Regions from separate parts of the Streptomyces sp. NPDC041970 genome, predicted to be linked through region 2. Evidence: riboswitches for the same ligand, from Rfam matches in the RefSeq annotation. Region 2 holds a riboswitch; each other region holds the start of a gene.
The links. Region 2 has a riboswitch for cyclic di-AMP ahead of ACZ6EJ_RS21615 (transglycosylase family protein). Riboswitches for the same ligand answer to the same signal wherever they lie in the genome.
Positions count from the first base shown of each region.

Region 1: linked by a shared signal. The riboswitch ahead of ACZ6EJ_RS00425 (M23 family metallopeptidase) and the one ahead of ACZ6EJ_RS21615 (transglycosylase family protein) in region 2 are both predicted to bind cyclic di-AMP.
Region 3: linked by a shared signal. The riboswitch ahead of ACZ6EJ_RS12710 (transglycosylase SLT domain-containing protein) and the one ahead of ACZ6EJ_RS21615 (transglycosylase family protein) in region 2 are both predicted to bind cyclic di-AMP.

Region 1 is NZ_JBVJCD010000001.1:87,116-94,495, reverse strand. It holds gene ACZ6EJ_RS00425 (M23 family metallopeptidase) at 69-992, opposite strand; cyclic di-AMP (ydaO/yuaA leader) riboswitch at 996-1,156, opposite strand; gene ACZ6EJ_RS00420 (tyrosine-protein phosphatase) at 1,612-2,424, shown strand; gene ACZ6EJ_RS00415 (DUF6126 family protein) at 2,444-2,617, opposite strand; gene ACZ6EJ_RS00410 (helix-turn-helix domain-containing protein) at 2,682-3,290, opposite strand; gene ACZ6EJ_RS00405 (aspartate aminotransferase family protein) at 3,350-4,747, opposite strand; gene hpnH (adenosyl-hopene transferase HpnH) at 4,878-5,897, opposite strand; gene ACZ6EJ_RS00395 (phosphorylase family protein) at 5,903-6,550, opposite strand; gene shc (squalene--hopene cyclase) at 6,550-7,380, opposite strand, start outside.
Region 2 is NZ_JBVJCD010000049.1:18,666-26,045, reverse strand. It holds gene ACZ6EJ_RS21620 (transglycosylase family protein) at 1-610, shown strand, start outside; cyclic di-AMP (ydaO/yuaA leader) riboswitch at 1,189-1,370, shown strand; gene ACZ6EJ_RS21615 (transglycosylase family protein) at 1,376-2,095, shown strand; gene eno (phosphopyruvate hydratase) at 2,402-3,682, shown strand; gene ACZ6EJ_RS21605 (FtsB family cell division protein) at 3,787-4,257, shown strand; gene ACZ6EJ_RS21600 (DUF501 domain-containing protein) at 4,329-4,919, shown strand; gene ACZ6EJ_RS21595 (Ppx/GppA phosphatase family protein) at 4,916-5,860, shown strand; gene ACZ6EJ_RS21590 (hypothetical protein) at 5,943-6,149, shown strand; gene ACZ6EJ_RS21585 (NAD(P)/FAD-dependent oxidoreductase) at 6,469-7,380, shown strand, end outside.
Region 3 is NZ_JBVJCD010000019.1:63,819-71,198, reverse strand. It holds gene ACZ6EJ_RS12720 (type III polyketide synthase) at 1-642, opposite strand, end outside; gene ACZ6EJ_RS12715 (UbiA family prenyltransferase) at 760-1,638, shown strand; gene ACZ6EJ_RS12710 (transglycosylase SLT domain-containing protein) at 1,772-2,497, opposite strand; cyclic di-AMP (ydaO/yuaA leader) riboswitch at 2,501-2,656, opposite strand; gene ACZ6EJ_RS12705 (FAD-dependent oxidoreductase) at 3,139-4,527, shown strand; gene ACZ6EJ_RS12700 (hypothetical protein) at 4,900-5,505, opposite strand; gene ACZ6EJ_RS12695 (helix-turn-helix domain-containing protein) at 5,726-7,120, shown strand; gene ACZ6EJ_RS12690 (PHP domain-containing protein) at 7,218-7,380, shown strand, end outside.

The DNA.
Region 1 (7,380 bases), on a different contig from region 2:
GCGGAACGCCCGAGGGGCGGTGCGCCGCAGCGCACCGCCCCTCGGACCGCTCACGGCCGCCGCTCGGCTCAGACCGAGACGCCGTGCTGGCGCAGGTACGCGATCGGGTCGACGTCCGAGCCGTAGCTCGGGCCGGTGCGGACCTCGAAGTGCAGGTGCGGGCCGGTCGAGTTGCCGGTGGAGCCGGAGAGCCCGATCTGCTGGCCGCCCGAGACGGTCTGGCCGACGGAGACGTTCAGCGAGGACTGGTGGGCGTACTGGGAGTACATGCCGTCCTCGTGCTGGATGACGACCTCGTTGCCGTACGAACCGCTCCAGCCGGCCGAGACCACGGTGCCGGGGCCGATGGCGCGGATCGGGGTGCCGGAGGCGGCCTGGAAGTCCGCGCCGGTGTGGTAGCCGCTGGACCAGCTGGAGCCGGAGGCGCGGTACTGGGTGGTGACGTTGGCGGAGGCCAGCGGGGTGGTCCAGCCGGAGCCGGTCGCCTCCGAGGAGCCGGTGGGCGCCGAGTCGTCGGCCGAGGCGGTCTCCGCCTGCGGGGCGGCGGCCTTCGGGGCCTTCTTCGGAGCGGCCTCGGGCGCCGGGGCGGCCTTCTTCGGAGCGGCCTCGGGGGCCGGGGCGGCCTTCTTGGCGCCCAGCGTCAGCTTCATGCCGGGGAAGATCAGACCGGGGTTCTCGCCGACGGTGGAGCGGTTGTCCTGGTACAGCTTCTGCCAGCCGCCCTTGATCCGGTGCTCGGCCGCGATCTTGGACAGGTAGTCGCCCCGGACGACGGAGTACGTCCGGGGAACGTCCCGCGAGGCGGCGGGAGCGGCCTGCGGAGCGGTGTGCGCCACGGCCACCGCGGCGGCGGGCTGCGCGGCCGGGGCGGCCTGCGCTCCGGTGGCGGCGACGAACGGGAGGGCGATCGCGGCCCCGCCGGTCCCGGCGGCGAGGACGCCGCGGGAGATCGGGCCGGACTTCGGTCGACGGTGCTTACCCTGTGCGGGCATGGGGCTTTTCCTCTCCGGCGCCTACGAGGTGAGCTGTCGGGTTCGGGCTGGAGATGCCCGGTCGCCGTCGGCGACTTCACCCCGAGCCGGTCCGGATCTCTCCGGGGTCGGCGGCTTACCTGGGTCCCCCGCTCCTGCCACGCGTGAGTGGGTGGGTGGAATTCCGGGCGGCGGCAGGATTAGGCGGTCCGCCCGGATCGACGGTGACCGTAAACGAGTCAGGACGCACGGAACAAGCCGCCGGTTGCACCGGACATTCACCGGTGCGAGCGCGCTCCGGAATTCCCGTCACACTCCGTGGATTAAGGATCTTGACTTTCCGCGCGGGAAACGGGAAAAGGACGAGGCATGATCGCCACAGACCGTCACGGATATGATCCCGCTCACCCACCTGATTCCATCTCCCCCATTAGCGGGGCATGTTCTACGAAATGCAGCAATACGGACATAGCTCGGCCGCCCCTGTCGACGGGGCGTCAGATGTGCCGGCGCGGCGCGCGGCGCACCGCTTCCGTTCCGGCGCGTTCGCCCGCCCCGCCTCCCCGGAAGCGATGTCGTATCGTCACGGGAGCGCGAGCGCCGACGAGCCGCGCCGCCGCCAGAGACGCCAGGAGCCCCCGTGACGCAGCAGGTGCCGCAGGTCCCGCCGACCGAGACCGCTCTGACCGGAGTCCGGAACTTCCGCGACGTGGGCGGGCTGCCCACCGCGGACGGGCGGCGCACCGCGTTCGGCAGGCTCTACCGCAGCGGCCACCTGGCGCACGCCACCGCCGAGGACACGGCCTTTCTCGCCGGGCTCGGCCTGCACACGGTGTTCGACTTCCGCAATGCCGCCGACCACCGGCTCGACGGGTACGACGTCGAGCTGCCCGGTGTCCGCAATGTCAGCATTCCGCTCTCGGACCCGGCCGACGGCGCCGAGTTCTGGCGGCTGGTGCGCGACGGGAACATCGAGCAGCTCCGATCCGTCCTCGCGGGCGGGCGGGGCGCCGAGCGCATGGTCCGGATGTACCGCGCGATGATCGAGGAGCGCACCGCCGAGCACAGCCGGGTCCTGCACGCGCTGGCCGAGGACAGCGTGCCCGCGCTGATGCACTGCGCGGCGGGCAAGGACCGGGCCGGCCTCGCGATAGCGGTCGCGCTGCTGGCGGTCGGCGTCGAACGGGAGGCGATCGAGGAGGACTACCTCAAGTCCAACGAGGCGCACCGCCGGTACCGGGTGCGGCGCGCCGACACCTCCGGGGCCGGACTGTCCCCGGAGGTGATGGAGCTGCTGAACCCGCTCTTCGGGGCGCGGCCCGCCTACCTCGCGGCGGCCTTCGCGAGGATCGAGGAGCTGTGGGGCACGACGGACCGCTACCTCTCCGAGGGGCTGGAGCTCTCCCCCCGCACCCGCGAGCGGCTCCGCGAACGGCTGCTCGACCAGGAGTGAGCCGGGGCGCGGCGCGAGGTCACTCGCCGCCGGCCACCACGAAGAGCAGGTAGAGGAAGGCGGCGATGACGTGGCCGGCCACCAGGTAGGCGAAGAGGCGGATCACGACGCCGCGCGGCATACGGCGCTCCTGCGGGTCCTCGTTCGGACGGCGGCCGGGGCCGAGTGGGTCGTAGTGCTCGGAATCGGACATGGGGGTCCTCTCTGCCGGCCGCACGGCCGGGACGGACGAAGGGGGCGGCGGACGGGACGGCCCGTCAGCGCGCGGGGAGGCCGCTGCCCGCGCAGAGGTCGCCGACGGGGGCCTGCAGCAGGGTGTGGACGAACAGCAGCTCCGCGCCGCAGCGGTCGGTCGCCGCGATCCGGTGCGGTGTGAGCGAGTCGAAGTGGGCGCTGTCACCGGGGCCGAGGTCGTGCACGGTGTCGCCGAGCCCGACCCGCAGCCGCCCCTCCAGGACGTGCAGCCATTCCTCGCCGGGGTGGACCCGGACCAGGTCGCCCTGGGCGCCGTACGGCACCCGGACGCGCAGCGCCTGCATCGCCCGACCGGACCCGCCGGCCCGCCGGTACATCCAGCCGTCGGCCTCCGCACCCTCGAAGCCGCCGCCCCGGATGATCGCCTCGCGTCCGGGCGGCTGCTCGCCGAGCAGTTCCGAGACCGTCGTACCGTAGACGCGGGCCAGTCCCAGCAGCATCGGCAGCGAGGGCTGCCTGCGCCCCGTCTCCAGCCGGGAGAGGTGGGCCGGGGAGAGGCCGGCCCGCCGCGCGGCGGCCTCCAGGGTGAGGCCGCGGCCGCGGCGCAGGTCGCGCAGGCGGGGTGCGACGCCGGGCAGCTCGTCCGGCGCCCCGCCGTCCGGAGGGTTCATGGCTCCATTGGGCCAGGAACTTTCCCCTTGGGCAAATTCCTTGCCTCTCAGGCAAGGTCTCAGCGGTTGGCGACGGCCTGCCGCACGAGCGTCCGGCCGAAGTCCCACATCAGCCCGCCGCCGTCGTGCGCGTCGTCCATGACGGCGGTGAACGCCGTCACGAACCGGTCGACCTCGGCCTCCTTGATGATCAGCGGGGGGATCAGCTTGATCACTTCCAGGTGGTCGCCGGAGACCTGGGTGAGGATGCGGTGCCGGCGCAGCAGCGGGACCACGACCATCTGGGCGAAGAGCCCCTTGCGGGCCGCCTGGAGCATGGTCCAGCGGCCGCGGAGCCGCAACGTGGACGGCCGGCCGAACTCGATGCCGATCATGAGTCCGCGCCCGCGCACCTCGTGCAGCAGCTCGTAGCGGTCCACCAGCGCCGCCAGCCGCTCGCGCAGCAGGTCGCCGGTGCGGCGGGCGTTGGCGACGGTCTCCTCCTCCTCCATCACCGCGAGGACGGCCAGCCCCGCCGCCATCGCCTGGGCGTTGGAGCCGAAGCTGGCGGAGTGGACGAGGACCCGGTCCATCGAGGAGTACACCCGCCGGAAGATCCAGTCCTTGCCGAGCGTCGCCCCGACGGGCACATAGCCGCCGGACAGGGCCTTGGCGACGCACACGAGGTCGGGTTCCACGCCTTCCTCGTGCTGGTACGCGTAGAAGTCGCCGGTCCGCCCGAGGCCGGTCTGCACCTCGTCCGCGATCAGCAGGGCCTTGTGGCGGTGCAGCTCCTCCTGCGCCTGCCGCAGGAAGCCGGGCGGCGCGGCGTTCACGCCCTTGCCCTGGACGGGCTCGACGATGAGGGCCGCGACGTCGCCGCGCCCCAGTTCGCGGCGGAGCGCGTCCAGGTCGCCGAGCGGGATCGCCGTGTCGGGCAGCAGCGGGGCGAAGCCGTCGCGGAAGCCGGCCTCCCCGTTGACCGAGAGCGAGCCGGTGGTCAGTCCGTGGAAGGCGTGCTCGCAGTAGAGGACCCGCGGTTTCCCGGTGGCGCGGCGGGCGAACTTCAGCGCCGTCTCGACCGCTTCCGTGCCGCTGTTGCCGAAGAAGACGCGGTCCAGGTGGGGGCTGTGGGCGAGGAGCCTCTCGGCCAGCAGGCCGGGCAGCGGCTGGCAGTCGAACCGGGTGAGGTCGGCGAGCTGGGCGTCCAGCACGTCGTGCAGCGCCCGGCGCACCACCGGGTGGTGGCGGCCCAGGCCCATGACGCCGAACCCGGCGAGCATGTCGAGGTAGTCGTTGCCCTCCGCGTCCCAGAAGTACGCGCCCTCGGCCCGCTCGTAGACCTTGTCGAAGCCGATGGTCCGCAACATGCGCGGCAGTTGGTGGTTGAGGTGGCGTGTGTGCAGGTCGTACCGTTCCCCCCCGCGCTCGGCGAGGAGTCGTGCCAGGTCGAACCCCTTTGATCCGTCGTCCGTCATCGCGCGCCCTTCCCCTTCGTGGTGGTCCGGCGCCGCGGTGCGCCGTGCGGCCGGGTCGGCGCCCCGGCTCGCGGAGCGGGCGGCGGCCCGGAGCGGGCCCCGGACCGCCCGTCCGGCTCGGTTCAGCCCGTCACCGGCCGCCGCCGACGGTCTCCCGCACCGCGCGCAGGGACTCCTTCAGCGACCCCATGGTGGCGAGCACCGCCGTGGGCTCGTAGCCGCAGTGCGCCATGCAGTTCGCGCAGCGCGGGTCCTTGCCCCGGCCGTAGGCGTTCCAGTCGGTCTCCTCGACGAGCTGCCGGTACGTCGGCACGTAGCCGTCGCTCATCAGGTAGCAGGGGCGCTGCCAGCCGAAGAGCGAGTAGTTCGGGATCGCCCACGCGGTGCACGGGAAGTCCGCCTCGCCCTCCAGGAAGTCCAGGAAGAGGGGCGAGTGGTTGAGCCGCCAGCGGGCCCGGTTGCCGCCCGCGAACGCCTTCTTGAACAGTGCGCGGGTCTGCTCGACGCCCAGGAAGTGCTCCTGGTCGGGCGCTTTCTCGTACGCGTACGCGGGCGAGATCATCATCTCGTCGACCTGGAGGTCGTCGTTGAGGTAGTCGAGCACCTCGATGACGGTCTGCGGGGTGTCGGTGTTGAAGAAGGTGGAATTGGTGGTGACGCGGAATCCGCGCCGCTTGGCCTCCTTCATCGCGGCGACGGCCTCGTCGAAGACGCCTTCCTTGGCGACCGATTCGTCGTGCCGCTCGCGCAGTCCGTCGATGTGCACGGCGAAGGCGAAATACGGGGAGGGGGTGAATCTGTCGAGCTTCTTCCGCATCAGCATCGCGTTGGTGCAGAGGAAGACGTATTTCCTCCTCGCGACGAGCTGGCGCACGATCTCGTCGATCTGCGGGTGCATCAGGGGTTCGCCGCCGGCGATGGAGACCATGGGGGCGCCGGACTCGAGCACCGCCCCCACCGCCTGGGCGACCGGCATACGCTGCTTCAGCACGCCGGCCGGGTGCTGGATCTTCCCGCAGCCCTCACAGGCGAGGTTGCAGGCGAACAGCGGCTCCAGCTCGACGATCAGCGGGAACTTGTCGCGCTTGCGGAGCTTCTGTTCGAAGAGATACGTCGCCACCTTGATGGACTGACGGAGCGGCATGGCCATCTAGCTCACCTCCTGGGGAGCGTCAGAGATCGGTGCCATTCGTGAAAAGCCGGCAGGACGGCACGGAGCACGCGGAGTGCCGATATTCCACCGCGCACCGTGCCGATGCGGACCAGCTCATGCTCCGGAGCGTCCACCACCACCCGGACGGCCGCAACCGGGCGCGGGCCGCAGCACAGGGCGGTGCGCAGCGTCGCGGCGGACTCCATGTCCACGGCGACGGCCCCGCCCGCCCGCAGCGCGGCGCGCTCGGGTCGGCGTACGACGTGGTCGGAGCCGTTCAGCGGCCCGGTGTGGACGGTGCGCCCCGGTACGGCCCTGGCGAGGGCGGCGACCAGCACGCCGGTGCCGTTGCACGGGGTGGCGCCGTCGTCGTCGCGGGTCTCCTGGGCGACGACCAGGTCTCCGGGGCGCATTCCGGGGATGAGGCCGGCGCAGAGGCCGGCGGCGATCACCGCGGCGCCCGGGGTCCCGTCCGTCCCCAGGAAGCGCCCCACGGCCGCTTCCGCCGACCGGGGGCCCATGCCGGTGCGCAGGACGCGGACCGGGCCGGGGGCGCCCCGGCCGCTGCGCAGGGCCATCTGCTCGATGCCGAGCGCGCAGGCCACCAGCAGCGGGGCCGGCGGGCCCCCCGTTCCCGGCGCACCGCCCATCAGACGCCCTCGCGGGGGCCCGGACGGTCGGCGAAGGGGTCGCCGTGCACATAGCGCCCGAGTGCGGTGAGCGGGAAGACCTGGCGGTAGAGGTGGTAGTTGATGGAGAAGTCCCAGGGGAAGCCGGTGCCGGTGAAATACGGCTCGTCCCAGGAGCCGTCGGCCTGCTGGGCCTCCGTCAGCCAGGTGACGCCGCGGGCCACGGGACGGGTCGCCCGGCGACCGGCGGCGAGGAGGGCGAGCAGCGCCCAGGCGGTCTGGGAGGCGGTGGACTCGCCCTGCCCGATCCACTTCTCCTCCTGGTAGGAGCGCAGGTCCTCGCCCCAGCCGCCGTCGTCGTTCTGCACGGACTCCAGCCAACCGACGGCCCGGCGGATCGCGGGATGGCGGGCGGAAAGTCCGGCGGCGACGAGGGCGGGCACCACGGAGCCGGTGCCGTAGACGTAGTTGACGCCCCAGCGGCCGAACCAGGCCCCGCACTCCGCCTGTTCGGCCAGCAGCCACTCGATGCCCCGCCGGGTGCGGGGGTGCCGGGCGAGCCCTTCGACGGCCAGCATCTCCACGACGTGGCCGGTGACGTCGGCCGACGGGGGGTCGATGACCTCGCCGAAGTCGCAGAACGGCAGGCGGTTGGGGAGGGAGCTGGTGTTGTCGGCGTCGAACGCGCCCCAGGCTCCGTCGCGGGACTGCATCCCGAGGTTCCAACGGACCCCGCGCGCGATGGCGGCGTCCACCCGCTCCGGGTCGGGGTGGCGCACCCGCCGCAGCGCCAGGACGACCTCGGCGGTGTCGTCGATGTCCGGGTAGTTGTCGTTGTGGAACTCGAACGC
Region 2 (7,380 bases):
TTCGGGCGAGAAGGGCGCAACCGGCGGGTCCGGCGGGTCCGGTGAGTCCGGCGGGTCCGGCGGGTCCGGCGAGTCCGGCGAGTCCGGCGAGAAGAGTGGAACCGTCGAGCCCGACGAGGGCGGTACGAAGGACGAGAGACGTACGGAGCGGCGGAGCGGCACGCCCGCCCCCGCCACGACCCCCACCTCCCCGCCCGCGCCGACGGGAGCCCCCGACGCCGTGGAGCCCTCCACCGCGCCTGACGCCTCGACGGGTGACGAGCGCACCGGCGGAAAGCACCGGGGCGCCCCGGACCCGGAGGAGACCGGCCCGGCGGCCGGGCCCGACGGCGTACGGGAGTCCGGCCGGCACGCCTCGCGGGGCGAGGACGGCGCGCGGGACGGCGCGACCCCGGACGGGGCGTACACGGTGCGGGCCGGTGACAGCCTCTGGGCGATCGCCGACGCGCGCGAGCTGCCCGGCGGCTGGAGCGGCCTGTACGCGACCAACAAGGACGTCATCGGCTCCGACCCGGACCTGATCCTGCCCGGCCAGAGCCTGGACCTGGGCCTGGGTCAGCAGGCGGAGCGGGACGAGCGGGAGAGCGCCGGAGCGCCCGCCGCCGACTGACGTACCGAGGGGCCTGTGCGACCCCTGTGCGCGCCCTGTGCGGGGCCCGACGCGGTTTCCGCGCGGGCCCCGTCCGCGTATCGGCGCACCTCCGCGCGCGTGAGCCCGCGCACGCTCCCGTACGGAAGCCCGAGGGCCCCTCGTACGGGAAACCCGCGCGCCCGCGCACGCTGCAAGAGCCCCCTACGGGCGCGTGCACGCGCCCTCACGCGTGAGCCCGCGCGCGGAAGCCCGAGAGCCTCTCGTGCGGGAGCGCGCAACCGCCCCCGCCCAGCTCCCCGCGCGGGTTCCCCAGGGCGAAAAGCCGGGAAAATCCCCGGCAGTTCACCAGCCTATGTCCGCTTTTGCGTAAGTGAGACATGGATCTCTTTGCCTCAACTGGCCGATTCCGTCCGGCGGGTCCGCCCAGATCGCCTCCGACCTGCGGAAACGACCCGTCAGTGCGGGGAGCTAAGTGGCGATTGCCGTGTATGTCCATCTTTGAATGTCGGGGTTGCCTGTGTTTACGGTCGGAACCGCTCGCACCGCGGGCCCCGTCGACCGTCACGCCGAATCCTGCCGTCGGTCGAAGGGAACAGACGCGTAAAGCGCCGTAGGCAGGAGCGGGGGACCCAGGTAGGCCGCCGGGTCCGGACGCCTCGTCGAAGGACGGGGACGGACGGGACCGGCTAGGGGTGAAGACGTGCGCAAGGTCGCGCGTCCGGGCAACTCATCAGCCCGAACCCGACAGCTCACCTCGTAGGCGTCGGTGAGGAGATACGTTCCATGCTGCTGAACAGCAAGGGCAAGCACCGCCGCCCGTCCAAGGCCGTCCGCGTCGCCACTCTGGCGGGTGTCGCCGGCGCCGCCGTCGCCATGCCGCTGATGGGCGCGACCGGCGCCTCCGCCGCCTCCGTCGAGACCTGGGACGCCGTCGCCCAGTGCGAGTCCGGCGGCAACTGGTCCATCAACACCGGCAACGGCTACTACGGCGGGCTGCAGTTCTCGCAGTCGAGCTGGGCCGCCGCCGGCGGTACGCAGTACGCCTCGCGCGCCGACCTGGCCTCCAAGGACCAGCAGATCGCCACCGCCGAGAAGCTGCTCGACATGCAGGGTCCGGGCGCCTGGGCCTGCGCCGGAGCGGGCGGCCTCACCAACGACGGTGTGGACCCCGGTGTGAACGCCGGCTCCGGCCAGTCCGAGAAGTCGACCGAGCAGGCGCAGCCGCGGCAGGCGCAGCCCGAGCGCCGGGCCGAGCAGCCCACCACGCGCAGCGAGCAGCGCACCGCTCCGCGGGCCGAGAGCAAGAAGACCGTCACCACCCCGACCGGCGAGAAGGTCAAGAAGGGCGACGGCGAGTACGAGGTCAAGGCCGGCGACACCCTGAGCACCATCGCTCAGAAGGAAGGCGTCAAGGGCGGCTGGAGCAAGCTCTTCCAGCTCAACGACGACATCGTCGAGGAAGCCGACCTGATCTTCCCCGGTCAGCAGCTCCACCTGAAGTAACCGGAGTCTCTCCTCCCCGGAGGGAGGGGTCCGGCGGTCCCTCCCTCGCACGGCCCCCCGGCCCGGCGCGCTCTCCCCCGTGCGCGCCGGGCCGGGGTCGTGGTGAGGGGGCGGGCGGTCCGTTCACCTCTTGTCGTTACCGCCCGGTAGGTTCCAGGGATTCGTCCCGTCATGAGGGTCCTTGGGTGCTTTTTCGTCCCAGGAGTCGGGCGGTCGGCCGACGGAGAGGGCCGCGCCGGTTAGGCTCGTGTCGCAAGGCCACCGTGACCCTGCACAACCAGTGTCATTCCCAGAAGGAGATGCCTCGTGCCGTCCATCGACGTCGTCGTAGCCAGGGAAATCCTCGACTCACGGGGGAACCCCACGGTCGAGGTCGAGGTCGGCCTCGACGACGGCAGCACCGGTCGTGCTGCTGTTCCGTCCGGCGCCTCCACCGGTGCGTTCGAGGCCATCGAGCTTCGTGACGGCGACCCCAACCGCTACCAGGGCAAGGGCGTGGAGAAGGCCGTCCTCGCCGTCATCGAGCAGATCGGCCCGGAGCTGGTCGGGTACGACGCCACCGAGCAGCGCCTGATCGACCAGGCGATGTTCGACCTGGACGCCACCGAGAACAAGGCCTCGCTCGGCGCCAACGCCATCCTCGGCGTCTCGCTCGCCGTCGCGCACGCCGCCTCCGAGGCGTCCGACCTGCCGCTCTTCCGCTACCTCGGCGGCCCGAACGCGCACCTGCTGCCCGTTCCGATGATGAACATCCTCAACGGCGGGTCGCACGCCGACTCCAACGTGGATATCCAGGAGTTCATGATCGCGCCGATCGGCGCGGAGTCCTTCTCCGAGGCCCTGCGCTGGGGCGCGGAGATCTACCACACCCTGAAGAAGGTCCTCAAGACCAAGGGCCTGTCCACCGGACTCGGCGACGAGGGCGGCTTCGCCCCGAACCTGGAGTCCAACCGCGCCGCCCTGGACCTCATCGTCGAGGCCATCAAGGAAGCCGGCTACGTCCCCGGCCGCGATGTCGCGCTCGCGCTCGACGTGGCCGCGTCCGAGTTCTACAAGGACGGCGTCTACGAGTTCGAGGGCAAGTCCCGCTCGGCCGCCGAGATGACCGAGTACTACGAGGAGCTCGTCTCCGCCTACCCGCTGGTCTCCATCGAGGACCCGCTGTACGAGGACGACTGGGCCGGCTGGAAGGTCATCACCGACCGCCTGGGCGCCAAGGTCCAGATCGTCGGCGACGACCTCTTCGTCACCAACCCGGAGCGCCTGGCCCGCGGCATCGAGGAGGGCTCCGCCAACGCCCTGCTCGTCAAGGTCAACCAGATCGGTTCGCTGACCGAGACCCTGGACGCCGTCGAGCTGGCCCAGCGCAACGGCTTCAAGTGCATGATGTCGCACCGCTCCGGCGAGACCGAGGACGTCACCATCGCCGACCTCGCCGTCGCCGTGAACTGCGGCCAGATCAAGACCGGCGCCCCGGCCCGCTCGGACCGCGTCGCCAAGTACAACCAGCTCCTGCGCATCGAGGAGATCCTCGACGACGCCGCGGTGTACGCGGGACGCTCCGCGTTCCCGCGCTTCAAGGGCTGATCCGGGCGGCCCGTTCCGGGCCGAGGGCATAGCCTCCGTCCGTCCCCGCACTCGGTCCCGTACCGTGTGCGGGGACGGACGTGCGTAACGGGGAGGCGGGAGACATGGCCGGGAAGGACCGCGACCGGTTCTCCACCTCGACCAGGCTGCGGCTGCTCGGGGAGCAGACCGCGGCACGGGTGTACCGCTCCCAGAGCCGCCGCCAGGACCGCCGCTCCCGGCTGACCGGCCGGGCCGCGTTCCTGGCGCTGGTCGTCTGCTCCCTGGTGGTGGCGCTCGCCTACCCGATGCGGCAGTACGTCTCCCAGCGCGACGACATCGCGGAGCAGGAGCGGCTCGCGGAGCAGGCCGAGCGGCGCACCGAGGAGCTGCGGGACGAGAAGGCCCGCCTCCAGGACGACGCCTACATCATGCGCCTGGCCCGCCGCCACCTCCATTACGTGCGGCCCGGCGAGATCGGCTACACCGTGGCCGACCCCGACGCGGCCGAGGACCGCCGCGGAGAGCCGGGGGAGAACGACCGCCCCTGGCACTCGAACCTCTGGGACGGCGTCGACGGCGCCGACCGCGACTGACCCGACCGCACGTCCACCCGCACCCACCCGCACGCATCTCTCACGAGCTTTCGAGCAGAACCAAGGCAGGCATGGAAACGCCCCCTCCGCAGACCGAGTCCACCCCGCCCACCGACGCGGACATCGCCGCGTTCGAGCAGCAGCTCGGCCGGCCGCCGCGCGGACTGCGCGCCATCGCGCACCGCTGCCCCTGCGGCAACCCGGACGTGGTGGAGACCCAGCCCCGTCTGGAGGACGGCACGCCGTTCCCGACGACGTACTACCTGACCTGCCCCCGCGCGGCCTCGGCGATCGGCACGCTGGAGGCCAACGGGGTCATGAAGGAGATGACGGCCCGGCTGGAGTCCGACCCGGAGCTGGCCGCCGCCTACCGCGCCGCGCACGAGGACTACATCGCCCGCCGCGACGCCATCGAGGTCCTGGAGGGGTTCCCGAGCGCGGGCGGGATGCCGGACCGGGTGAAGTGCCTGCACGTCCTGGTCGGCCACTCGCTGGCCGCCGGGCCCGGCGTGAACCCGCTGGGCGACGAGGCCATCGCGCTGCTGCCCGAGTGGTGGGCCAAGGGCCCGTGCGTCACCCCGTGCGTACCGACGGGCGAGGACGGGGAGGGCCGCTTCGCCGCCCGCCCCCTCGACGGGTCCGCCGAGGGGGAGCAGGCGTGACGCGGGTGGCCGCCGTCGACTGCGGTACGAACTCCATCCGGCTGCTCGTCGCCGACGCGGACCCGGCCACCGGCGCCTTCACCGAGCTGGACCGGCGGATGACGATCGTCCGTCTCGGCCAGGACGTCGACCGCACCGGCCGGCTCGCCCCCGAGGCGCTGGAGCGGACGTTCGCGGCCTGCCGCGAGTACGCCGCCGCGATCGAGGAGCTGGGCGCGGAACGCGTCCGCTTCGTCGCCACCTCCGCCTCCCGCGACGCCGAGAACAGCGACGCGTTCGTCCGGGGCGTACGGGACATCCTGGGCGTCGAGCCCGAGGTGATCAGCGGCGACCAGGAGGCCCAGCTCTCCTTCGACGGCGCGACCAAGGAGCTGACCGGCGACGACGGCCTCGCGACGCCGTACCTCGTCGTCGACATCGGCGGCGGCTCCACCGAGTTCGTCCTCGGCTCCCGTACGGTCGACGCCGCCCGCTCCGTCGACGTCGGCTGCGTCCGCATGACCGAACGCCACCTGGTGGCGGACGGGGCCCCCGTGGACCCGCCCACGCCCGAGCGGATCGCCGCGATCCGCGCGGACGTGGAAGCCGCCCTCGACACCGTCGAGCAGACCGTCCCGCTCACCGGGGCGGGCAGCCTCGTCGGCCTCGCCGGCACGGTCACCACGGTCGCCGCCATCGCGTTGGACCTCGCGGAGTACGACTCCGAGGCCATCCACCACTCCCGCGTCTCCCTCGCCCAGGTCCGCGCGATCACCGACCGCCTGCTCACCTCCACCCACGAGGAGCGCGCGACGATCGGCGCGATGCACCCCGGCCGGGTCGACGTGATCGGCGCGGGGGTGCTCGTCCTGCTCGCGGTGATGGAGCGGACGGGAGCGCGGGAGGTCGTCGTGAGCGAGCACGACATCCTGGACGGCATCGCCTGGAGCGCCGCGGGCTGACCGGCCCTGACCACCGGCGGAGCGCGCGGTGGTGGACGCACGGGTGACGCCGTCGGACGCGGCGTCCCGCGGAGGGCGGAGGGTGGCTTCGGCATCCTCGGACGCGGTGCTCGCGGCCGTGGTCGGCGCGGTGGTCGACGGCACCCTGGGGCCGTTCGGATCGGCCCGCCCCCAGGCCGACCGCCCCACCCCGCTCACCCGCGTCGCCACCTGCCCTTTTGAGCTGTGCGACGGCCGCGGAGGGGGCCCGGACGCGTCCCTCCGGGGCCCGCCGCCGCAAACTTCGTGAACTTCTTCACAAGAGATTCAGCCCCGTCGGGCCCCGTCCGGGCCCTCCAGGGCCGTCCGGGTCATCCGCGAGGCCGCGTACGGCGGGCGTGGGTGTGTTCTCCGGGCACCGCTTCGCGGGGGAGCGGGATGCTGGTCCACCCGGTCCCGGCGGCCAACGACCAGCTCACAAGCGGTGAACAACGATTCCGGGGACGCCGTGGTTCCCTTCCGGGCCCATGACCTGGGTCACGTGGGCGGCGAAGTGTAGCAGAGGGTCGGCCCAACCTTGTGAAGGGGCTCACGAGCTGCCCCCTCCGGAGGGGTGGATACTCGATGGCATGAGCACCACGGAGCGTCCCAGGATTCTCGTTGTAGGCGGTGGGTACGTAGGCCTGTACGCAGCTCGTCGCATTCTGAAGAAGATGCGATACGGAGAGGCGACCGTCACGGTCGTCGACCCGCGGTCGTACATGACGTACCAGCCCTTCCTTCCCGAGGCTGCCGCAGGCAGCATCTCGCCTCGGCATGTCGTCGTCCCGTTGCGACGCGTGCTGCCCAAGGCTGAGGTTCTCACCGGTCGGGTCACGACCATCGATCAGGACCGCAAGGTCGCCACGGTCGCGCCGCTCGTCGGCGAGGCCTACGAGCTGCCCTTCGACTACCTGGTCATCGCCATGGGCGCGGTCTCCCGCACCTTCCCGATCCCCGGCCTCGCCGAGCAGGGCATCGGCATGAAGGGGATCGAGGAGGCCATCGGCCTGCGCAACCACGTGCTGGAGCAGTTGGACAAGGCCGACTCCACGACCGACGAGGACGTCCGCCGCAAGGCGCTCACCTTCGTCTTCGTGGGCGGCGGGTTCGCCGGCGCCGAGACCATCGGCGAGGTCGAGGACATGGCCCGCGACGCGGCCAAGTACTACAACAACGTGAAGCGCGAGGACATGCGCTTCATCCTCGTCGACGCCGCCGACAAGATCCTTCCCGAGGTCGGCCCGAAGCTGGGCGCCTACGGCAAGGAGCACCTGGAGAGCCGCGGCGTGGAGGTCTACCTCTCCACCTCGATGGACTCCTGCGTCGACGGCCACGTGGTGCTCAAGAACGGCCTGGAGGTCGACTCCAGCACGATCGTGTGGACCGCCGGCGTGAAGCCGAACCCGGCGCTCGCCCGCTTCGGCCTGCCGCTCGGCCCCCGCGGCCACGTGGACACCTCGGAGAAGCTCCAGGTGCAGGGCACCGACTACATCTGGGCC
Region 3 (7,380 bases), on a different contig from region 2:
GCGGGTGGCCAGGACCTCGGGTCCGGTGGCGGCCCGGCCCGCCCCGACGGCGGCCACCGCCGCCGCCCCGTCGCCGAACAGCGCGGTCGCCACCAGGTTGGCGGGTGTCGCGTCCCCGCGCTGGAAGGTGAGCGAGCAGAGTTCGACCGAGAGCAGCACGGCGACGTCGTCGGGGTGGCCGATCAGGTAGTCGTGGAGCCGGGCGACCCCGGCGGCTCCGGCGACGCAGCCGAGTCCGAAGACGGGCAGCCGTTTGACGTCGGGGCGCAGGCCCAGTCGGGCCACCAGCCGGGCGTCGACGGAGGGGGCGGCGACGCCGGTGACGGAGGTGAAGATCAGCAGGTCCACGTCGGCGGGGCGGAGCCCGGCCGACCGCAGCGCGCCGCGCACGGCCTGCGCGCCGAGGTCGACGGAGGACCGCACGAAGACGTCGTTGGCCGCGCCGAAGCCGTCGAGTTCGCGGTAGCCGTCCAGCGGGAGCACGGTGTGCCGGGTGCGGACGCGGGCGTTGGCGTGGAGCCGGTCCAGGACGCGGCGGTCGGCGCCGGGCGGCAGGCAGGTGCGGGCCACCATGTCGGTGACCTCGCGCTGGGTGTGTCGGTGCGGGGGCAGAGCCCCGTGCACCGCGGCGATGCGGCTCATCCGGGCTCCTGCTTCGAGGACGTCATGTCCTCATCCTGCCCCCGCGATCGTCGAATCTACGGGGAAGACCGGGCCGGTCGCGGTGGTGACGGTGCGCCAGGCGCCTACGATCGCCCGATGGACGCCACGGACGCGGTCAGCGGGGTCGGGACGGGGCCGTCGGGAACGGCGGGGCGCGGGGCGGTCGGGGCGTTGGCGCTGGCCTGCCATCCGGGCCCGGCGGCCGCGGTGACGGCGCTCGCCTGCGCCCTCGCCCTCGGTTCCGGTCTCGGCGGGCCGCGGTCGGCCCTGGTCACGGCGGCGGTGCTGTGCGGGCAGCTCTCGGTGGGCTGGTGCAACGACGCGTACGACGCCCGGCGCGACGCGCGCGCCGGTCGCCGGGGGAAGCCCGCGGCCGACGGAACGGTGGGGGTGGGCACGGTGTGGGCGGCTGCCGCGGCCGCGCTCGCCCTGTGCGCGGTGCTCTCGCTGGCCTGCGGCGTCCTCGCCGGTACGGTGCACCTGACCGCGGTCGCGGCCGCCTGGCTCTACAACCTGCGGCTCAAGGCGACCGCCTGGTCCTGGCTGCCGTACGCGGTCGCGTTCGGGGCGCTGCCCGCGGCCGTCGCGCTCGCGCTGCCCGGCGGTCCCGCGCCCCGGTGGTGGGTGGTGGCGGCCGGGGCGCTGCTGGGCTTCGCGGCCCATCTGGCCGACACGCTCCCGGACATCGCCTCGGACCGGGCGGCCGGTGTCCGAGGGCTGCCGCACCGGCTGGGCGCCGCGGGGACCCGGCTGCTGCTGCCCGCGCCGCTCCTGGCGGCCGCGGGCGTGCTGGCCCTGGGGCCGCCCGGTCCGCCGGACGTGTGGGGGGCGGCGGCGCTGGGGATGGCGGGCGCGGCGGCGGTGGCGGGCCCGGCGCTCGGCCGGCGGTGGCGCAAGGCGGCGCTGGGCGGTGCGGTGGCCGCGGCGGCGGTGGACCTGGCGCTGCTGCTGGTCCGGGGGGCGGGCGCGGCGTGACCGGGGTCCGGCGCGGGCGGGTTCCGGCCAGGATCGTACGGCGCCCAGGGGGGTGACCGGCCCGGCGCGTGCGACGGCGAAGGGGCCCGGACCGCGCGGTCCGGGCCCCTTCGTCATGCGCGGGCGGCGGGGGTCAGTACGCGCCGAAGACGTTGTCGATGGAGCCGTACCGGTCCGCGGCGTAGTTGCACGCGGCGGTGATGTTGGCGACCGGGTCGTAGCTGTCGGTCGAGGTGCCCGGCACGTGGTAGGCCTGGAACGTGGGGTCGATGACCTGGAGCAGGCCCTTGGACGGGGTGCCCTTGACCGCGTTGGAGTCCCAGTTGTTGACGGCGGCCGGGTTGCCGGAGGACTCGCGCATGATGTTGCGGTGGATGCCCTCGTAGCTGCCGGGGATGCCGTGTTCGGCCATGATCGCCAGCGACTCCCTGATCCAGCCGTCGAGGTCGTTCGTGTACGCGACCGGTGCGAGGGCGGTCCGCTCCGAGCGGTCGGCCCGGTCCGCGCTCGCGGTGCGGGCGGCGGTGGGGGCGGCCTCGGCTCCGATGGTCAGCACGGTGCCCGGCCGAAGAAGATCGGGATTGTCGCCGACGGCCTTCCGATTTCCTTCGTACAGCTCTTTCCAACCGCCGCTGACGGAATACTCGCGGGCGATCTTGGAAAGGGTTTCGCCGAGCACCACGGAATGTTTGGCGGGGGCGGCCTGCACCGCGGAATCCACCGGGGCGGCGGGCGCCGCGACGGCGGTGGCGGCGCCGATCACCGGAAGGGCGAGAACGGCTCCGCCGGCGGTCGCGGCGAGGAGGCCGCGGCTCAGTGACGCGGACAGGGAACGGCGGTGCTTACCCAGTGCGGGCATGGGGTTTTTCCTCTCCGGCGCCTACGGGGTGAGCTGTCGGGTTCAGACGGGAGATGTCTGGCCGCACGGTGTGCGACTTCACCCCTAGCCGTTCCGGCGACCGGATCGGCGACTTACCTGGGTCCCCCGCTCCTGCCGTGCGGTGAGTGAGTTCGGATTCCCGGACGGCGGCAGGATTAGGCGTTCCGTCCGGATTGACGGTGACCGTAGGCGAGAAACGCCGGACGAAACAAGCTCCGCATTCCGTCCGGCCGTGCGCCGACAAGATCGAATGACGGAATTCCCGATCGATTCCGTGCCGTCGCCGCGTCAACTTTCCCCGTGCGTACGGAAACCGTTCCTTCCGCTTTCCCGTCCGGACCCTGCGGGGTGATGCTCGCCACTCGCTCCGGCTCCGCCCGAAATGGGAGCAGACATAAGGTCTAAGTGCCCCAATACCTCTGTTACGGATAAACAGTACAAAAAAGGCAGATCAGCCATATCTACACCACAAAGCGGACCTATCGGGCATCTGCGGGAGGGCCGGTCGAGGGGCCCGCCGGGCGATCGCTTACGGTGTGCGGAGGAGCTGGTAAGCCCACCCTTACCTCGACGTACGCTCTACCTGCCCGCGTTCGCCCGCCCCGAAGGAACCCCACGCCATGACACGCCCCGTCCGCGTCGCCATCGTCGGAGCCGGCCCCGCCGGCATCTACGCTGCGGACGCGCTGCTCAAATCCGAGGTCTGCCAGGAGCCGGGGGTGTCGATCGACCTGTTCGAGCGGATGCCCGCGCCCTTCGGCCTGATCCGGTACGGGGTGGCCCCCGACCACCCGCGGATCAAGGGCATCGTCAAGGCGCTGCACCAGGTGCTGGACAAGCCGCAGATCCGGCTCTTCGGCAACGTCGACTACCCCCACGACATCGGCCTGGACGACCTGCGGTCGTTCTACGACGCGGTGATCTTCTCCACCGGCGCCGAGGCCGACCGGGCCCTGGACATCCCCGGCATCGAGCTGGAGGGCTCCTACGGCGCCGCCGAGTTCGTCTCCTGGTACGACGGGCACCCCGAGGTCCCGCGCACCTGGCCGCTCACCGCGGAGAAGGTCGCCGTGCTGGGCGTCGGGAACGTGGCGCTGGACGTGGCCCGCATCCTCGCCAAGACGGCCGACGAGCTGCTGCCCACCGAGATCCCGGACAACGTGTACCAGGGCCTCAAGGCGAACAAGGCGCTGGAGGTGCACGTGTTCGGGCGGCGCGGTCCGGCCCAGGCCAAGTTCAGCCCGATGGAGCTGCGGGAGCTGGACCACTCCCCCAACATCGAGGTCATCGTCAACCCCGAGGACATCGACTACGACCAGGGCTCCATCGACACCCGGCGGGCCAACAAGCAGGCCAACATGGTCGCCTCCACCCTGGAGAACTGGGCGATCCGCGATGTCGGCGACCGCCCGCACAAGCTGTTCCTGCACTTCTTCGAGTCCCCGGTGGAGGTGCTGGGCGAGGACGGCAAGGTCGTCGGGCTGCGGACCGAGCGCACCGAGCTGGACGGCACCGGCAACGTCCGGGGCACCGGCGCGTTCACCGACTGGGACGTGCAGAGCGTCTACCGCGCCGTCGGCTACTACTCCGAGGAGCTGCCCAAGCTGCCCTTCGACGTGGCCTCCGGCACCGTTCCGCACGAGGCGGGCCGGGTCGTCTCCGGCGGGGAGCACATGGCCTCGGTCTACGTGACGGGGTGGATCAAGCGCGGCCCGATCGGCCTGATCGGCCACACCAAGGGCGACGCCAACGAGACGGTGGCCTGCCTGCTGGAGGACCGCGCGGCCGGCCGGCTGCCCGAGCCCGCGCAGCCCGCTCCGGACGCCGTCGAGGCGTTCCTGGCGGACCGTGGCGTCCGCTACACCACCTGGGAGGGCTGGCACCGCCTCGACGCGCACGAGCAGGCGCTCGGCGCGGCCCAGGGCCGCGAGCGGATCAAGGTCGTGGAGCGGGAGGCGATGCTGGAGGCCTCCGGCGCGGTCGCCCCGGCCGCGGGCCCCGAGGCCTGATCGGCCGTACGGCCCCCGCCCGGCGACCCGGCGGGGGCCGGCGGGGAATGCATCCGCCACCAGGGCCGCAGCAGCCCGGTCGGCAGTCCGGCGAGCGCGCGAGGCGCGACTGCCCGGGCGCACCGGTGCGCAGGAACACCCCTCCCGCGTGGCCCCCGCCCGCCTCGACCGCGCCGACCACGGCCTGCGCCAGGACGAGGGCCAGCTCGTCCTGCGAGCGGCCGGTCTCCTCCTCTCCTCCGCCCCGGTCCCGGCGCCGCTTCGCGAGGGCGGGGCGAACCGGTCCGCGTCGTGCCGGGTCACACGGCAGGGACGCTCCCTCCCCCGGTGGCGCCGCACATCGGCGGACCGGTGCGACGCCTCGGGGCGGGGTCAGCGCAGCTTGGCGACGGCGGTGCGCGTCGTCTCCCTGAACCCGTCCAGCGGCGCGCCGTCCAGCTCGCCCATCTGCCCCCAGGCGACGACGGTCACCGTCCGGCCGTCGCGGCCCACGGAGTACAGGTCGATGTCGGTGGAGCCGACCTCCGGGTGGGAGGTGTCGATGCTGTGGACGTGCGCGCCCTCCTCCACGTCGATCCGGCCGTGGTAGAAGGCCTCGCCCTCCAGGCCGGGGTCCTGCTCCTTGAGCCGTTCGAGGCAGGTGGACAGGGCGGACCGCAGCTCGGCGGCGAGCGTCCTGGCCTCTCCGGCGGTGGCGGCGACCGTGGTGGTCTGGCGGGCCGTGGTGTCCAGCTCCGTGCGGAAGTCCCGGTGCCGGGTGCCGGCCGCCGGGGTGGCCCCCGCGGTGCACTCGGAGCCGTCCGCCGGAAGGCCCTCGCGCACCGGGCCGGCGGTCCACGGGGTGAGGGAGGGCGGCAACTGCGCGGCGCTGAGGAACCTCGGCGGAGCGGGGGCCGCGGCGGCGGGCGTCGGCACGAGGGCGGTGGCGGCCAGGCCGGCGGCCGCGGCGGTCAGGAGGGCGGTACGGATCAGGCGCATGGCAGGTCTCCCCGTTCGGGCGGTGGGTGGCATGGCGGCTCGCGTACGGCTGCCGCGGTCGGCGGAGTCGTACGGGAACGCCACCAGCCTGGGCGGCCGCCCGGGGCCGGGACAAGCGCGAACCGGCCTCCCGGCGCGCTGGAACCGTCCCACCCCCGGCGACGTGGGTGTTCCCGAGGGGGTGGAACGCCCCGGCACGGCGGTGGGGGAGGTCGGGCGGGTGGGTGACGACGCGGAGGGGTGCGCGCGGGACGCGCTGGCGGGGCGGCTGAGCGCGCTGCGGGAGGGCTCGGGCCGGACGTACGCCTCGCTGGCCCGCCGTATCGGGATCAGCGGGTCGACCCTGCACCGGTACTGCGCCGGGCGCACGGTCCCGGCCGACTTCGCCCCCGTGGAGCGGCTGGCCCGGTTGTGCGGTGCGCCGGTCGAGGAGCGCGAGGCGCTGCACCGCCTGTGGCTCCGGGCCGACGCGGAGCGCCTGGACCGGGCGGGGGCGGCGGCCTCCGAGCCCCAGACAGCGGGGCCCGGTGGCGGTGCGGCGGCGGCCGAGGAGACGGCGGAGCCGCCCGCGCCGCCCCCGTCCCCCGGCGCGGGCGGGGGTGCGCCGACCCCGTACGCCGGCGGGGGCGCGGGCGGGGCCCGTCCACGGCGGCCGCGCCGGTCCGGGCGGGCGCTCGCCCTCTGCGCCGCGGCCGCCCTGGTCCTCACCCTGGCCGCGGCCTTCGCGGAGGCGCGGCTGCCGGGCCCGGACCGGCGGCCGTCGGCGGCGGCCGGCCGACCGGGCGCACCCCCGGCGGAGGCCCCCGCGCCCACCGCCTCCGCCCCCGGCGCGCCCGGCGGCCCCTCGCCGCGCGGGCCGGTGGAGGCAGCGCCGCGCGCCGGGCGGCAGCCGCGTACGCCGGAGGCGGTCGGCGCCGCGCCGCGCCCGCGGGCGGCGCCCCTCCCCTCCGCGTCCCCGACCCGGCCGGCCCCCGCGGGCGCGCCCTTCACCTGGACCGGCGACGACCAGGTCTGGACGTACGGCTGCGGCCACTCCTACCTCGTCGACCGCGCGCCCTCCGCCGTGCCGCCGCCCCCGGCGGAGGGCGACGCGGCGGCGTGGGCGGGGGCGCTCGGCGCGGTGCACGCGGGAGAGACGCGGGTCCGGATCACCCTCCAGGGCCGGGACGAGCGGGCCGTGGTGCTGGAGGCGCTGCGCATCCGGGTCGTGGGGCGCCGGGCGCCGGCCGGGGGCCGGGTCTACGGGATGAGCACCGGGTGCGGCGGGGCGCTCACCCCGCGCGTGTTCGACGTCGACCTGGACGTGCCCCGGCCCGTCGCGCGGTCGGTTCCGGGCAACGACTCGGGCGAGCCGATCGAGCCCGTCTCCTTCCCCTACCGCGTCTCGGCCGCGGACCCGGAGGTCCTGCTCGTCACCGGCCGGGCCCTCCGGTGCGACTGCGACTGGGTCGCCGAGCTGGCGTGGAGCAGCGGGGGCCGGTCCGGGACGGTGCGCGTGGACGACGGCGGGCGGCCGTTCCGGACGAGCGGGGCGCCGGGGCGGCCCGTGCACGCGTACGACCCGGCCACCGGGCGCTGGGCGCCCGCGGCGGAGGTTGGGGCGCCCTCCCCCTGAGGCGGCGGTTCCGGGTCGCGGAGGCGTACGGGAGTCGAAGCGCCCATGCTGGTGGCAGGCGGCACGCGGAGGCCGCCGGCGTCCTGTGGAGGTGGAGATGGACCCCGTCACCGCACTGCGGCGGATCGCCTTCCTGCTGGAACGCTCGCAGGCCGCCACGTACCGGGTGAAGGCCTTCCGTACGGCCGCCGCCGCCGTGGACGCGATGGCCGCGGGAGAGGCGGCCGACCGGGTCGCGGCGCACTCCCTGGAGCGGGTCG